Regions from separate parts of the Bacillus sp. JJ664 genome, predicted to be linked through region 1. Evidence: riboswitches for the same ligand, from Rfam matches in the RefSeq annotation. Region 1 holds a riboswitch; the other holds the start of a gene.
What was found. Region 1 has a riboswitch for S-adenosylmethionine ahead of V7056_RS15500 (2,3-diketo-5-methylthiopentyl-1-phosphate enolase). Riboswitches for the same ligand answer to the same signal wherever they lie in the genome.

Region 1 (8,276 bases):
GATTAATGTATTTGTCACGCCATGTTCACGCTCAATTGGAAATGAACCACCTATGATTGTCACTTGAGACTTGCGAGCAATCGTTTGAAGTTCAGAAATAATAGATTCCTGTTGTCCTGTATGCTTCGTAATTTCTTCTAAACAATATCCCGTCGTCCACAGCTCAGGCAACACAATTACAGTTGCCTGTTGATTTATTGCCTCAACAATTTTGCCTTTCATTTTCATGGAATTTGTCATAGAATCCCCTAAAATAACGTCTGACTGTATACATGCAATCTTAATCAATTTATATTCACCCTATTCTAAATATTATAGACATTTTTAAAATGAGCATATATGATGGTGAAAGTTATTGCAATATTCAATGTTTGAAATTTATGGCTTGTATTCATACAAATCAATGAACTATATCTTTTGGAGTGATGAACTTGAAACCTAGTAAATTATTAGAAAATCTACCAAAGCAATTCTTTGCTTCTCTCGTTATGAAAGTAAATGAGTCTATTAAAAACGGCCATGATGTTATTAATCTTGGTCAAGGTAACCCTGACCAACCAACACCAAATCATATTATAAAAGCTCTACAAAGTTCAGTAGAAAATCCTATTACTCATAAATACTCTCCATTTCGAGGAATTAGCAGTTTAAAAAAAGCAATTGTCGATTTTTATAAACGAGAGTATGATGTCGATTTAGATCCTGAAGAAGAAGTAGCCATTTTATTTGGTGGAAAAGCAGGTTTAGTTGAATTACCACTATGCTTATGTGATGAAGGCGATACAATTTTAGTTCCTGATCCAGGATACCCTGACTATTTATCAGGAATTGCACTTTCTAAAACAGTACCATATACTTTACCGTTGATTGAGGAAAATCATTTCTTACCTGACTATCAAAAGATTCCTCAAGACGTTTTAGATGCTAGTAAAATATTATTTATTAATTATCCTAATAACCCTACTGGTGCAGTTGCTACATCAGAATTTTTTGAAGAAACGGTTCAATTAGCAAAAAATAATCAAATAACAGTTTGCCATGATTTCGCTTATGGAGCCTTTGGATTTGATGGTAAAAAGCCGATCAGCTTCCTTCAAACTCCTGGATCAAGAGACTGTGGTATTGAAATTTATACTCTATCTAAAACTTATAATATGGCAGGATGGCGAGTTGGGTTTGCCGTTGGAAATAAAGAAGTGGTTTCAGCGATTAATTTATTACAAGACCATCTTTATGTTAGTTTATTTCCTGCAATCCAAGAAGCAGCCGCTGTTGCATTAACTGAATCACAAGAAAGTGTGAAAGAATTATTATCTCTTTACGAAGAAAGAAGAAATGTATTCATCAATGGTTGCCGAGAAATCGGATGGAATGTCACCTCCCCAGCTGGATCATTCTTTGCTTGGCTTAAAGTACCAAATGGATTTACATCAACGGAATTTGCAGATCTATTACTAGAAAAGGCACATATCGCTGTTGCACCTGGTAATGGTTTTGGTGAATTTGGTGAAGGATATGTAAGAGTAGGTCTATTGACTGACACTAGCAGATTAGAAGAAGCTATCTCACGTTTAAAAAATCTCGAAATATTTTTAAACATTTAATGTTTGACAATTCCAATTGTTCGTGAAATAATGCGATTATGTTAAAAATTCAAAATTAAATATTAACTTATTCAGAGTAGGTGGAGGGACCGAGCCCGATGAAACCCGGCAACCGGCTATATTTTATAGCACGGTGCTAATTCTCGCAGCATTTTGCTGACAGATAAGGTGTAGGTATACCTCTCCTTGTGAGAGGTTTTTTGTTTTTATTCACTAATTATCAAGGAGGTCATGAAATGAGTGGTGTAATTGCAACGTACCAGGTTTATGACAAAAATCATCATTTAGAAAAAAAAGCAGAGTCCATTGCACTTGGATTAACAGTAGGTTCTTGGACATCTTTACCTCAAAATGATCAAATTCAATTACAAAAACATAAAGGTAAAGTACTTTCGATTCGTGAAGTCGAATGCGAAGACAATATTGCTGAATACTTTGGTCAAAGACCAACGAAAGGTTTAATTGAAATCTATTATCCTAGTTTAAATTTTACACTTGATATTCCAGCAATCTTAACAACTGTTTTTGGAAAATTATCACTTGATGGTGAAATTAAATTAGTAGACTTGAATTTTACTGACGATATTTTAAAGCAATTCCCTGGACCAAAATTTGGGATCAGTGGGATCAGAGAAAAAGTTGATGTGTATGATCGTCCTTTATTGATGAGTATTTTCAAATCAGTGATTGGTAGAGATATACATTACATTTCAGAGGAACTAAAAAAACAAGCACTGGGCGGAGTAGACTTAATAAAAGACGACGAAATTTTATTTGATACAGTGACTTCGTTAGCAGAACGAGTTACGCAAGGGAAAAAAGTTTTACAACAAGTGTATGAAAAAACTGGTCACAGAACCTTATATGCGGTGAATTTAACTGGTCGTACATACGAATTGAAAGAAAAAGCAAAACAAGCTGCAGAAGCTGGTGCTGATGTATTTTTATTAAATGTATTTTCTTATGGTATTGATGTTCTTCAAAGTTTAGCAGAGGACCCATCAATTCAAGTTCCGATCATGGCACATCCTGCTGTATCGGGAGCATTTAGTGCTTCCCCTATTTATGGGATTGATGCAGGTTTATTATTAGGGAAATTAGTACGTGTTGCAGGAGCAGACTTTAGCTTATTCCCTTCTCCGTACGGGTCTGTTGCTTTACAAAAAGAAACTGCTTTAAAAATTGCAGAAAATCTTACGGTACAAAATGGATTAAAAGAAACATTCCCGGTTCCATCTGCTGGTATTCATCCAGGTTTAGTGCCTAGGTTAATTCAAGATTTTGGAACTGACCAAGTTATTAATGCAGGCGGTGGAATACATGGTCATCCAGATGGTCCGATTGGCGGAGGAAATGCATTTAGAGAAGCTATTACCGCAACACTTTCTGGCATTAATTTAAATGAATATGCACTACCGGACACATCACTTCAAAAGGCTTTGCAACTATGGGGGTAAAAGAATGGCAATAAAAATATTTTGTGACTTTGATGGAACGATCACTGAAGGCGACAACATCGTAACATTAATTAAGCAATTCGCTTCACCTTCCGCAAAAGTCTTAACATCAGATGTTTTAAGTGGAAAAATTTCAATTCGTGAAGGCGTAGAAAAAATGTTTTCTACAATCCCTTCATCAAAAAAAGAAGAAATGATAAGGTTTGTCACAGAAAGTACGAATATTAGAGATGGTTTTCAAGATTTTATCCAATTCGTCAAACAAAGCAATTATGATTTAAAAGTTGTAAGTGGTGGTTTAGACTTTTTTGTTCATCCAATTTTAGCTGACTACCTCCCCTCTTCGGATGTGTTATGTAATCGAACTGATTTTTCGGGCGAAACCGTGATCATTCATTGGGACCATTCTTGTGATGATCATTGTTCGAATGATTGTGGTATGTGTAAGCCTTCAGTTATGAGAAAGTTTAGTCATTCAGATGATTTCATAATTGTAATTGGTGATTCCATTACCGATTTACAAATTGCTAAAGAGGCGAACTTAATTTTTGCAAGAGACTTCTTAATAGAAAAATGTGAAGAATTAAGTCTACCTTATATTTCGTTTTCAAATTTTCATGATATTCAAGCGGCGTTAAACAAGGAGGTATTAGTTTGAAGGACTTTTTCAAACGTTACGATGAAATTCGTGACATAAAACAAACTCTTGCAAAAAGAGATTGGTTTTTAGGTACGAGTGGTAATCTATCAATCAAAGTTAATGATGCACCTTTAAATTACTTAGTTACAACAAGTGGTATAGATAAAACAAAACATACGTATGATGACTTTTTACTTTTAAACGAATTTGATCAATCCATCTGGGATGATACGAAAAAACCATCTGCCGAAAGCATCTTGCATCGATTAATCTATTTGCACACGAATGCGACTTGTGTTTTACATGTTCATACGATCGCTAACAATCTGATCACGAAGGATTTTCCTGCACAAACAGAATGTTCATTTTCAGGAATTGAAATTATTAAAGCTTTAGGTTTATGGGAGGAAGATGAAGAAATAACGATTCCGATTATCAAAAATCATGCACATATCCCTACTTTAGCTGAAGAATTTCTACCTCATATTAAACAAGATCAAGGAGCTGTACTCATCCATAACCATGGTATTACTGTTTGGGGTACATCAGCTTTTGAAGCAAAAAAACATTTAGAGGCTTATGAATTTTTATTTCAATATTCATTACAAGGAAGTTTAAATAATCTTTTCATTAAAAATTAAACCTTATGGAGGAATGAAAAATGGCAACTATTTGGGTAGAAAAAAAGGATTTTCACATTACGAATGATGTTGAGGTTACATCTTATTTAGAAGAACAAGGTGTTATTTATGAAAATTGGAATATTGAACAATTAGATCCATCTTTAAGAGAAAAATTCATTCTTTCTGATGAAGAAAAATCTTTAATACTTACAACATTTAAAACTGAAATTGATAGTATTTCAACACGCCGTGGCTATTTAGCAAGTGATATCATTTCACTTTCTGATGTAACTCCGAACTTGGATGAGTTGTTGAAAAATTTCAATCGTGAACACCACCATACTGATGATGAAGTGCGCTTTATTGTAAGTGGCCACGGTACTTTTATTATTGAAGGCAACGAAGGGTTCTTCCATGTTAACTTAAACCCTGGTGACTTAATTTCAGTACCACCAAATGTTCGCCACTTCTTCACACTAGCTGAAGATCGCAAAGTTGTCGCAGTTAGACTGTTTGTTACAACTGAAGGCTGGGTACCGATTTATGAAGAGCAAGTAACACAAGGCTAATAAAACAATCGAATGATAAAACCTGGGAATAGGATTAAGGTCGACATGATCTTGAACTTATTCCCTTTTTTACATTTCCCCCCTTCTTTACGACATCTTTTAAAAAATAATTCCTTTTCTCCATTACATGCCCTTTTTGTATTTTTTCTATCTTTTTTGAAGAAAATAAGCTAACTCCTATATCTTTAGGGACAATTTGTATTGTTGAGGTGATTCTTCCTGAGTAAAAAACTTTCGTTACTAGGTTTAATTTTAATGGTATTTACATCTGTTTATGGATTCGCCAATATTCCAACTGCATTTTATTTGATGGGGTACAGTGCAATTCCTTGGTATTTAATTTCTGCTATTACATTCTTCATCCCCTTTGCCTTTATGATGGCAGAATTTGGCGCTGCATATAAAAAATCTGAAGGTGGCATTTATACTTGGATGTCTGATTCAGTCGGTCCTAGATTTGCATTTATCGGGACATTTATGTGGTTTTCTTCCTATGTCATTTGGATGGTTAGTGTTGCTTCGAAGGTGTGGATTCCATTGTCCACGTTTATTTTTGGGGCAGACCGAACACAAAATTTATCAATTCTTGGTCTTTCATCGACTCAGTCAATTGGTCTATTAGCTTTACTTTGGATGTTTGTCGTTACATTTTTCGCATCAAAAGGAATCGAAAAAATAAGTAAAGTGACATCTATTGGTGGAGTTGCGGTTACCTCCTTAAATTTAGTGTTATTGATTACAAGTTTTATTATTTTTATATTAAATGGCGGAAAAATGGCGCAACCAATCAATGGCTTTTCAGCTTTCACACAATCTCCAAATCCTAATTATCTTTCAACGTTAGCTGTATTATCATTTGTTGTTTTTGCTATATTTGCTTATGGAGGATTAGAAGCAATTGGTGGATTGGTTGATCAAACAGAAAATGCCGAACGAAATTTCCCAAAAGGAATTACAATTTCGGCCATTATTATTTCAATCGGCTATTCACTCGGTATTTTCCTATGTGGTATTTTTATTAATTGGACAAGTGCATTAAGTGCAGAAACAACTAATTTAGGGAATATAACATATGTGTTAATGTATAATTTAGGCTTAGAATTCGGAAATGCTTTCAATCTCTCAGCTGGAACAGCAGATTTAGTTGGAACTTGGTTTGCAAGAGTTACAGGATTATCAATGTTTTTTGCTTATACAGGTGCGTTTTTCACACTTATTTATGCACCATTGAAAACAATTATAAAAGGTACACCAAAGTATTTATGGCCTTCTAAATTATCAGAAACGAATCAAATTGGTATGCCAGTCAATGCAATGTGGGTACAATTTTCAATCGTCGCTGTGATCATTCTTCTAACTTCATTTGGAGGAGAAGGTGCATCTTCATTTTTTAACAAATTAACATTAATGACAAATGTCTCAATGACTCTGCCTTATATCTTTTTAGGCATAGCCTATCCAATGTTTAAGAAAAATGAACAGATTGAAAAACCATTTGAGATTTTCAAAACCTACGCTTCTGCGTTATTTGCTAGTATCCTTGTCATTTTAGTTGTTGGATTTGCGAACTTTTTTACGATCATTCAACCTATGATCGACGGAGACTACAACTCGACTATTTGGATGATTGCAGGACCAATTTTCTTTTCTATTTTAGCCTTACTCATCTTAACTAGAAGTAAAAAAAAGTCTCACGAGCATAAAAATATTGCTTAAAGATTACAAAAAAAGACCCACGCATAGTGGGTTCAGTTATGCACAAAGTACAAAAACTTAGAGATTTAGACTGATTGAAAACGCTTGTCTTTCGAGGCGCCAATACTGATGAGGAGCGGAGTTACCTTTGTCGGTAATTGAGCACCGCAAGCAGACGATGCAACGAAGAAAGCGAGCGTTTAGGGCAGTCTGAATAAATTATATTTTCTTAACAAACTCTGATTTTAATTTCATCGCACCGAATCCTTCGATTTTACAATCAATGTCATGATCGCCTTCTACTAAACGAATGCTTTTTACTTTTGTTCCGATTTTCACGACTAATGAAGTACCCTTTACTTTTAAATCCTTTATGACAGTTACTGAATCACCGTCATTTAATACATTTCCGTTAGCATCTTTTACAATTTTCGCTTCATCATTTTCATTTGCTTGTTCAAGTGTCCATTCATGGCCACATTCAGGACAAATTAATAAACTTCCATCTTCATAAGTATATTGAGACTGACATTTTGGGCAATTTGGTAATTCTAACATAGTTTCAAGTCCTCCGGTATTGAGATAAATATTACGATTTTTGCTTTAATTAACCTTCTCTATACTGTCATAATCTATCAAAATTGACAAGCCCGCTTATCAATGCTCAAATTTAATTCGTTAAGGAAAAATTAAGAATTCAATTGTAAGATACTAAATAGAAAGAATAACCCTTTGAAATAAAACTTATGAAAGTATGCCCCCCATTTATTTTCATAAAAAAAACAGCCCATTCTTCTAAAAGGAAGGATGGGCTGTTACTATTTATTTCATCGTTAATAATTCTTTCTCAATTAAAGAATTAATTGCAGAACAAATCGCAATTTTAACATGTGCGTATGTTAAGCCACCTTGCACATATGCAATGTAAGGAGCTCTAATTGGACCGTCTGCAGTCAGTTCGATACTTGCACCTTGAATGAACGTACCAGCTGCCATAATGACATCATCTTCATATCCAGGCATATAGTTTGCTGTTGGCGTGAAGTGTGCATTGATTGGCGAGGCTGCTTGAATTGCTTGGCAGAATGCAATCATTTTATCTTTATCATCAAATTGTACAGATTGAATTAGATCTGTTCTCACTGCATCCCATGAAGGATTTGTATTCATTCCTAGTTTTTCTAAAAATGCTGCAGTAAATATAGCACCTTTTAGTGCTTGACCAGTGATATGCGGAGCCATAAAGAAGCCATGGTACATATCCTGTAATGCATATAATGATGCTCCAGCTTCTCTTCCAATACCAGGTGAAGTTAAACGATAGCCACATTTTTCGACTAAGTCTTTGCGACCAACGATATAACCACCTGTTTTAGCTAATCCCCCACCTGGATTTTTAATAAGAGATCCTGCTATAAGATCCGCTCCAACATGACAAGGCTCTAGTTTTTCTACAAATTCACCATAACAATTATCTACAAATACAATAACTTTTGGATCGATCTCTTTTACAAATAAAATCATTTCCTTAATTTGTTCAATTGTAAAGGATGGACGCGTACCATACCCTTTTGATCTTTGAATCCCAATTACCTTTGTTTTACTTGTCATTTTATTGGCTACTTTTTCGTAATTGATTCTACGATCATTCACTAAATCAATTGCTTCGTAACCAATCCCGAAATCCT
Region 2 (8,276 bases), on a different contig from region 1:
TTTTTGATTTGTCATGCTGGGGTCAATTGTTAGTCCCTGCGCACCGCCTAATGCCTCTAGTATTGTTGGTAAAAAATAAGTGACGATAGGCTGAGTTAACCCTAAAAATATAAAGACTATAGGTAACCACATAGCCTTATAATCAAGTATCATTTGAGCAAATTCTTTTTTAGTTAATACAATAAAGTTATTCATTTCTACACCACCAATTTTAGGAAAATCTCTTCTAAAGTATCCTTATTCATATCAAATTTTACGATGTCCACTTCATGCTCAATTGCATTTTTCAGTATCAAATTTTTATGTTTTGAAATATTATCAACTTTTATTTTGACTTTATTCCCAATGACTTCAACGTCCCTTACATATGGTAATTTATTAAGAATATCAATCCACTTTTGATCCTTTGCAGTAATTTCCACATTTAATTTATTTTCGTTTTTTCTATTTAATAGTTCTGTAATTGTAGTGTCTTCTATTTTAGCTCCATTTTTAATGACGACTAATCGCTCACATATTTCTTCTGCGTCCCCCAATATATGAGTAGATAATATTATTGATGTATCCTTTTTTATTTCTTTAATTAGGTTTAGCACTTCTCTTCGACCGATTGGATCTAGTGCAGATACTGGTTCATCCATGACGATAAATGAAGGTTTATGTAGTAGTGCTTGAGCAATACCAAGTCGTTGTTTCATTCCACCGGAAAAAGTACCAACTTTTGTATGCTCTTCATCTGAAAGTCCGACTTTCATCAAAATTCTAGGAATTGAATTCGTTAATTCTTTTTTTGTTAACCCAGAAAGTTGACCCATAAATGTAAGGGTCTCTTTTGCTGTCATCCAATGATAAAAATTAGGATACTGTGGTAAGTAACCTATTTCCCTTTTCATTTGTGAAATTTTTTTACCATTCAAGAAAACCTCACCTGAATCTGCATAAATTATATCTGAAATTACTTTTATTAATGTAGACTTCCCTGCACCATTCGGTCCGATTAATCCAATACATTCACCTGCTTGTAGTTCCATCGAGAAATTATTGACCGCAATTTTCCCTTTAAATGTTTTTGTTACATTTTTGATATCTAGTTTCATGACCTTTCACGATCCTTTCTCCCAATAACAAAGTACAGAATAGGTCCAAATGTATTCGCAAATATAACAACAATCGTCCAAAAGACCACATTCTCTCTCGTTTTTCTATGTCGGTACAAATCAATTAATGCAATTAAAATTAATAGAGCAGATACTGCGATAACTGGAAATATAATCGGTAAATATGCCATAAAATCAAAATCTTTTAAATCATCAAACCCATAGTGTAGCTGCATTTCATCTTTCCCCCTATGTTTATATTTTCATTCTCATTATTGATAATGATAATATAACTATAGTTATGTTGCAACTACTGTTCTCATTCTTTATAATGAGAATTAAAATTAATCAGTAAATCAGGTGAAAATATGAGTAATAAAACTGAAATATTAATGCATCCAGTAAGAATGAAAATCTGCCAAGCATTAATGAGGAATAAAGAGAATGGATTAACACCATTAGAGATGATTAAAATCATTAAAGATGTCCCTCAAGCAACGCTTTATAGGCACATTCAAATCATGGTCGATTCTGATATTATTCGAGTTCTTAGAGAAAAAAAGGTCAAATCTGTTTCCGAAAAATATTATGTTTTAAATGAAGATGAAGCAAGACTTGATGAAGAGGAATGGAAAGAAGCTTCTATTGAAGAAAAATTAAACTATGTATCTTCTTATCAATTGTTACTGATGTCTCAGTACCAAAATTATCTAAACAAATTAGAGGAACAAAATAGCCAAGAAGATTGTGCTACTTTTTCAGTAGTAGAATTAAAGATTAATGAAGAACAATTTTTACAGTTTCAAAACGAATTAAATGAATTAATGACTAAATACTACAACGCCACGAGCAAAGAAACAGATGCCCCTGTTCGAACAATTGCTATTACGATTATTCCAGAAACTTAAATAATACAGAAAGAAAATTTGATAAATAAAAATAATGAACTAACCAATGCGTTAGTTCATTAGCATGAAAGTCTAAATTTAATAAAAACCCAAATCTAAGTTTTTGTTTTAGATTAAAGTACAAGTTTAACAATTCCGCCTATCAATAATAATATGGAACCAGTTAATAGAGTTATTTTAGTGGACCGGTTAGATTCATGAAAAAGTCTTATTAAAATGTCCAACACCTCAATTCCAAATATTTCTTACTACTATTTTATATGAAAACGTATTTAATAAGATACAAGTATATTAGAAATTATTATTTATATCCTTCTAATGTCTCCCCTATCTAATTATCTGATCATACAGACAAAATATGTTACAAAATTATGATGTAGCTTGATATCATTATTTCATTAATAGATTAATCGTATATGTAAAATATTATTTTGTTTGTCGGGCATGAAAGGTCGTTCTCCTTATCCACATTTATATGTTATATTGAAAAAAGTGGGAGATGATATTATGTTTTTAGAACTGTTCGAGCAGTTGCCCGTAAAAATTTTAACTGTGGCATTTCTGATTTTATTTACAGTTTATTTTATCCGCAAATCGATCAAGCTTTTCTTTGATAAAACGAGTTTATTGGATGAAAAACGCGAAGAGACAATCATGCATTTCGCAAGACAAGTGACAAAAGTATTGGGATGGGTCTTCTTCTTACTTTATGTGATTAGTAATTTCGTAAAACTCGGCAAGTTTATTACTGGTTCTGTCGTTGTGGCAGGGGCCATAGCTTTAATTCTACAGCATATCATTCGAGATTACATTATGGGGCTAACCTATTTGTTTGAGCGACAAATACACCATGGTGATTATGTGATTATCAACGGAAATCGCCAAGGGAAAATTGAAGAAATTAGTATGCGTTACTTGAAAATCCGTCAGTATGATGGTTATCTCTATACGGTTTCCTACAGTAATATCTCGGAGCTTCAAAATGGGACCCGTGGGATGCGTCGCGTAAACGAAAGTCTAGTCCTCAATTATAAGCAAGATCCAGATGAAGCATTTATGGTGATGGAGGAAGTTGCAAAAACTTGCAACGAGAAATATGGTGAATTCCTGTTACGGGATGAAACCGGTGTTCCTGTTGAGCGTTTCAAATTCAACCAAATTACCGAACTGAATGTGGATTTCAGAGGTAACCGATTCTCTTTATCTGGTCTTGTGAAGGAATCGGATTATGTTGAAGCAAGTAAAAAGGTTAGATATGAATTGGCGAAGGCTGCTTACCAGTACGACTTGATGATGGCAGAGAATCATATTACAAGTCATTAATAAAAAGCAAGAGTTCACTACTCTTGCTTTTTATTTATTTATAACTTTTATCATGCTAAATATGACCCCAAGATGTTCAGATACATGAGATACGTTATAAATGAGTAGATCTTCAATCGTATTTGCTTCTAGAAAATTCTCTTTAACAACAGTATCAAGTTTACCATCCAAAGCTTCGCTAATATAATCAAGCTGTTCGCTCAACTGTTCAATTAATAACTCCCATGTAGGCGGTTCTTCTTTCCAATCAAGAGGTTTTGTACCGTACGCAAAAAATGTTTGGTAGCTTTCTGGTAGAACCGTTTTTTGCTCGGAAAGTCGAAGTACATGGTTTTCCGTAGTAAAAAGAATATGACCAAGTTGCCAATGAATACTATTTTTAAAGCCTTCAGACACAATAGCTCTCTTATTTTCAGGACACTTCTTAATCAAATCAAACAATTTATTATATTTTTTATTTAATAGTTTAAAAACATAAGAATCATTCATTATTGTCCCCCTGTTTTTACTTGCGATAAATGTGTATTAAAAAAGGAATTTCAAAAGTGAAATTCCTTCTTAAAATAGATTTTAATATGTTTTTGATTTTACTTCAAATTAAGCCTTTGTTGTCGTGTAGTTTTCCTCTAATGTTTTCTTTAAAAACGAGGCTAATTCAAGCATGCCATATTTACCGGCTTTTGCTTCTGCATCAGAATTATAGTTCGTGTTTGTATTGATATCGTAAGTAAATATTGTACCTTCAGCATTTCTGATAAATTCGATTCCAGCAACTTGAATATTATTATTAACTAGAACATCTTTATATTTGTTTAAAATTTCATCTTCAAATCCTTCAACAATTTGGAACTTAGGTTTCTCTTCTACTTCTTCTCCAACCGGGCAGAATAGATCGCCAATTTGGCATACGTCCGCTGGGCAAAGTTCAAAACCTTCCGAAGTATCAACCTTAACAGCATATACAAAGTTTCCTCCGACAAACTCACAACGAGTGATATAGCTTTCAGGAGACAATATGTATTCTTGGATAAGGGTAATGCCATCGACTGGTTCTTCGAAAGTAGGACCTTCCACATAAGCTTTTAAAGCTTCAATACTATGGAATAATTGAACACCTAAACCTTTACCTGCACGATTATGCTTCGTAATAAATGATTGTCCTGCGAAGCTCTCTGCTGCCTTTAAAATGTTTTGCTTTCCAACCGCTGCAATTGTTTTTGGCGTCTTAACACCATACTTGTTTAATTCTAAATATTGTAAAACCTTACTAACCTCAAGTTTTAGTGCATTCGTTCCATTTAATACCTTACGACCGTGTGCTTCAAGCCAAGCTAATACTTGCGCAGTAAATTCAGCCGCAAAACGGTGATCACGTGTGTGAGAAGAAGCACTCATTCTGCTATAAAAGATCCCTTCTGGTGGTTCCGTTGATAAATCTAACGTACCTTCGTCTAAATGCCATTCTTCATAAGGAACACCAAGTTCCTCCAATCTATTTGTTAAATGGACTGTCCATTCACTATTTTCATGAATTACATATACTTTACTCATTTTTACTACCCCTTTCTAGCTCTTTATTAAACTACGTTTTTGTTCAACTAATGGCATAACTTTTTTTGAAAATCGTTCCATTTCCTCAAGTTGAGGAGAAAATTGTAATAATAATAAGTCTAAGCCAGTTTCTTCATATTGTAAAATTCGATTTGCAATTTGCTCTGGAGTCCCTACTAAATTTGATCGTAAACCTCTATTAGACACCGAGTAATCCTGTAATTGGATTTGTTGCTCTAATTGTGACTTTTTAGTGAAGTCTTTAAATCCAGCATATCCGCTTGAATCCTTCACATTTGTGATTTTTTCAAGCTCAGTTTGTGCCTCTTCTTCTGTATCACGGCAAATAACATAGGCAGCCATTCCAAAAGAACTGAATGGTGAATTGTCAGTTTGTTCACGACGAGCTTTCATACCTGATATTTTTCTTTCAATCTCTTCAACAGTTCCACCATGCATTACATATGCATCGCATTTTTCTGCAATGGTTTGCTTGCCTTTTTCACTTTCACCACCTGCATATAGAATCGGGTTAGGTCTTTGAACAGGCTTCGGTGCAAGCTTCGTGTTTTTCAAGTCGTAAAATTGGCCTGCATAATTGAAGGTTTCTTCTGTCCATAAACCTTTTAGTACATCAATAAACTCCTCGGTACGAGCATAACGTTCATCATGTTCTGTAAAAATACCGCCATATTGACGCGCTTCGTCCGCCCACCAAGCAGAAACAACGTTTAACGTAAATCTCCCGTTACTGATTTGATCAATATTAGCTGCCATTTTTGCTGCAACAGCAGGATTATGAAACCCAGGGCGAATCGCCGTCATAATTTCTATTTTTTCTGTCACTGCTGCTAGAGCGGCTGCGGTAGACCAAGCTTCTAGAGAATCATGTTCTGGTCCCTTGATATCATTTAAATATAATTCAGCTATTAAAGTAGTTGAATAACCCCATTTTTCAGCTGATTGAATCACATTTTTTGCATATTCAAAAGTTGGCGGCATATTTTCGTCATCTACATTTCGTAACCAACCTCCAAAAATCGGTAACCAAAAACCATATTTCATCTAGATTCTCTCCCTTGCAATTTATATCACCAAGTTTACCTATCTAATAAGTTGGTATTATATACAAAAAAAACTCTCCTCGAAAGAAGAGAGTTTAAAAACCCTCTTCTCATCTTTCAAGCATGTGCTTGTTGGAATTGGCACAGTATTCATAAGAACCTGCTGCCGAGGCTTCAAAGGGCCAGTCCCTCCACCTCTCTAGATAAGAAGATAAATGTACATTCAACTTTATTATTAATAAAGTGATAATAGTTAAAATTTATTAAATTGTCAATTAATTAGTTCTGAATTTATCCTACATTTTATAACTGATAGATGATAGAATAGTCCTTAAGCTAATTCGACTAAAATATAAGTTGATTAAAATAATCTCATCGTATCTATTCTCCAATTGAGATAGTAAGTTTTTACTATAATCTTATTATTCAATAATATTTACATCAAATAGATAATCAGATATTTCGGTACCTTCAAAACTTTCTCCGGTGATATTTCCTTGTTTATCTCTTTCTTCACTTGTTTTCTTCATTGCAAAAGTTGAAATATAAAAGCCTTCAACTGGTAGTTGTTCATCATCTAATAGTTGTATTTTTTCATTCGATACAATATACAGATCTTGATTTTTCACTTCATAACGAACTCGTTCCCCTAAAGTTTTTATAACATAGGATGAAAACTCGCCCTTAGAATGAGTAGTGTCTTTAATATTAAGTACATTAAGAATTTCAAAGAAACGGTCAGCATCAACTAAGCGGGAGTATTGGAGCCATGTATCTAGTGGACTCTTAATAACTTGATACCTATTCTTTCTAGAATCATATTGAATATGATAGAGATTAAAGCCATTTCCATTTTGTTCTATTAGTTGCCATCTTAAGTCTGTTATTCTACCATTCTTCACATAGTTCACTTCGTAATCTTCTAGCATCAAACTAGTATTTTTTAATTTTAGTTCTTTCTTAATCAATTTATATTCATCTTGAAGGTTAATTGTATACACTGAAGCAAGTTTATGTTCGATGATAATTGGTCGACTTTCCCATTTATTAATGGAATATGGTAAAATCCAATGGTTAAGTATTAATGCAATAACACCCAAGTAAGTAGACATTCGTTTGGCATGTGCATTTAACTTTGGTCTAAAAAAAAACAGAAATCCTAAAAATCCAATTGGTATTGTGAGTTGATTGAAACTTATGGAAAATGATCCTAACACAAAGTATCCAATTATTTTTAAATGGAAATAAGATTCTGTATCGAACTTTTTCTTTTTCCAAACTAAAAATAAGAAAATCCCAAGAAATATAACTAAATAAAAAATAAATGCCATTTTAACCTCCATCTAAATAAATAAGCTATATTTATTGCAATGAGTAAGTTAGTGACTCAAGCCTAGACTTTATATAACAGTTAAAAAAAGAGTAGCTATTGGCTACTCTACGAAAATCTTTTAATAGTCATTATTCGATTGAATTCGTACTATTAGAGTTAATATTTTCTAAAGTTTTTTCAGGTAAAACAGTGACAGCACCTTGATTTATATAACCATTTGTCCTCGATGCATATGACTTAATCAATTCTGCTACATCAATACCTGTCATTTCTTTTAATGGTTCTTGCATTTCAACCATTGTTTTTGTAATACTCTTTCCAAAAGATGGAATCCCCTGACCATTACCTGAATCAATAATCTTAACTGATTCAATATTGTTAAGTGGTTGAGCAATTTTTTCTGCAAAAATAGGTAACATTTCAATTAACTTTTCTGTGATAATGACATCACCATGTTTTTCCATCGCCTCAGCTAATAACTTACGTGCTTCCGCTTCTGCTTTACCACGTTCACGAATAACATCTGCTTCAGCAGTACCTTCTGCTTTACGAATCTTGGCTTTTGCTTCCCCATCAATTTCAGCTTTACGTGCCTCAGCTTCAGCTTTTCGAGTAGTTTCATAGTATTCAGCATCTGCTTTTGTTTTACGTACTTTACTTTCCTCTTCTTCTAGCCTAACTGCACGTTCACGTTCTAGGAATTTAAGTGATAATTCTTCTTCTTTTACTTCTTTTGCTAGTTTGGCTTTTTCAAGCTCATAAGACTGTTCTGATTTTGCACGAGCACGCTCCGTTTCTTCCATGAAGGCTGCATCTTTTATATCTTTTTCCTTTTTTGATTCTGCGATAGCAATTTGACGTTTGTATTCTTCTTCTTTCGCCTCTTGATCAGTTTGTGCTTTATGTATACGAGTTTCACGCTCACTATTTGCCTCAGCGATTTCTGCCAGTTTACGAACTTCAGCAATTCGTGGTCTACCTAAGTTTTCTAAGTATCCAT

Region 2: it holds a riboswitch for S-adenosylmethionine, as region 1 does, so the genes downstream of both, V7056_RS18755 (LLM class flavin-dependent oxidoreductase) here and V7056_RS15500 (2,3-diketo-5-methylthiopentyl-1-phosphate enolase) in region 1, are expected to answer to the same signal.

The regions. Positions count from the first base shown of each region.
Region 1 is NZ_JBALMS010000100.1:24,506-32,781, forward strand. It holds gene V7056_RS15490 (carbon-nitrogen family hydrolase) at 1-285, opposite strand, end outside; gene V7056_RS15495 (pyridoxal phosphate-dependent aminotransferase) at 423-1,604, shown strand; SAM riboswitch class I at 1,669-1,774, shown strand; gene V7056_RS15500 (2,3-diketo-5-methylthiopentyl-1-phosphate enolase) at 1,841-3,061, shown strand; gene V7056_RS15505 (2-hydroxy-3-keto-5-methylthiopentenyl-1-phosphate phosphatase) at 3,066-3,719, shown strand; gene V7056_RS15510 (methylthioribulose 1-phosphate dehydratase) at 3,716-4,342, shown strand; gene V7056_RS15515 (cupin domain-containing protein) at 4,363-4,893, shown strand; gene yjeM (glutamate/gamma-aminobutyrate family transporter YjeM) at 5,113-6,609, shown strand; gene V7056_RS15525 (zinc ribbon domain-containing protein YjdM) at 6,808-7,146, opposite strand; gene V7056_RS15530 (methionine gamma-lyase family protein) at 7,411-8,276, opposite strand, start outside.
Region 2 is NZ_JBALMS010000156.1:509-8,784, forward strand. It holds partial or broken gene V7056_RS18720 (ABC transporter permease) at 1-195, opposite strand, end outside; gene V7056_RS18725 (ABC transporter ATP-binding protein) at 198-1,097, opposite strand; gene V7056_RS18730 (PLD nuclease N-terminal domain-containing protein) at 1,094-1,333, opposite strand; gene V7056_RS18735 (helix-turn-helix domain-containing protein) at 1,466-2,005, shown strand; gene V7056_RS18740 (mechanosensitive ion channel family protein) at 2,513-3,328, shown strand; gene V7056_RS18745 (DinB family protein) at 3,359-3,817, opposite strand; gene V7056_RS18750 (ATP-grasp domain-containing protein) at 3,926-4,879, opposite strand; gene V7056_RS18755 (LLM class flavin-dependent oxidoreductase) at 4,895-5,944, opposite strand; SAM riboswitch class I at 6,051-6,153, opposite strand; gene V7056_RS18760 (hypothetical protein) at 6,366-7,274, opposite strand; gene V7056_RS18765 (flotillin family protein) at 7,405-8,276, opposite strand, start outside.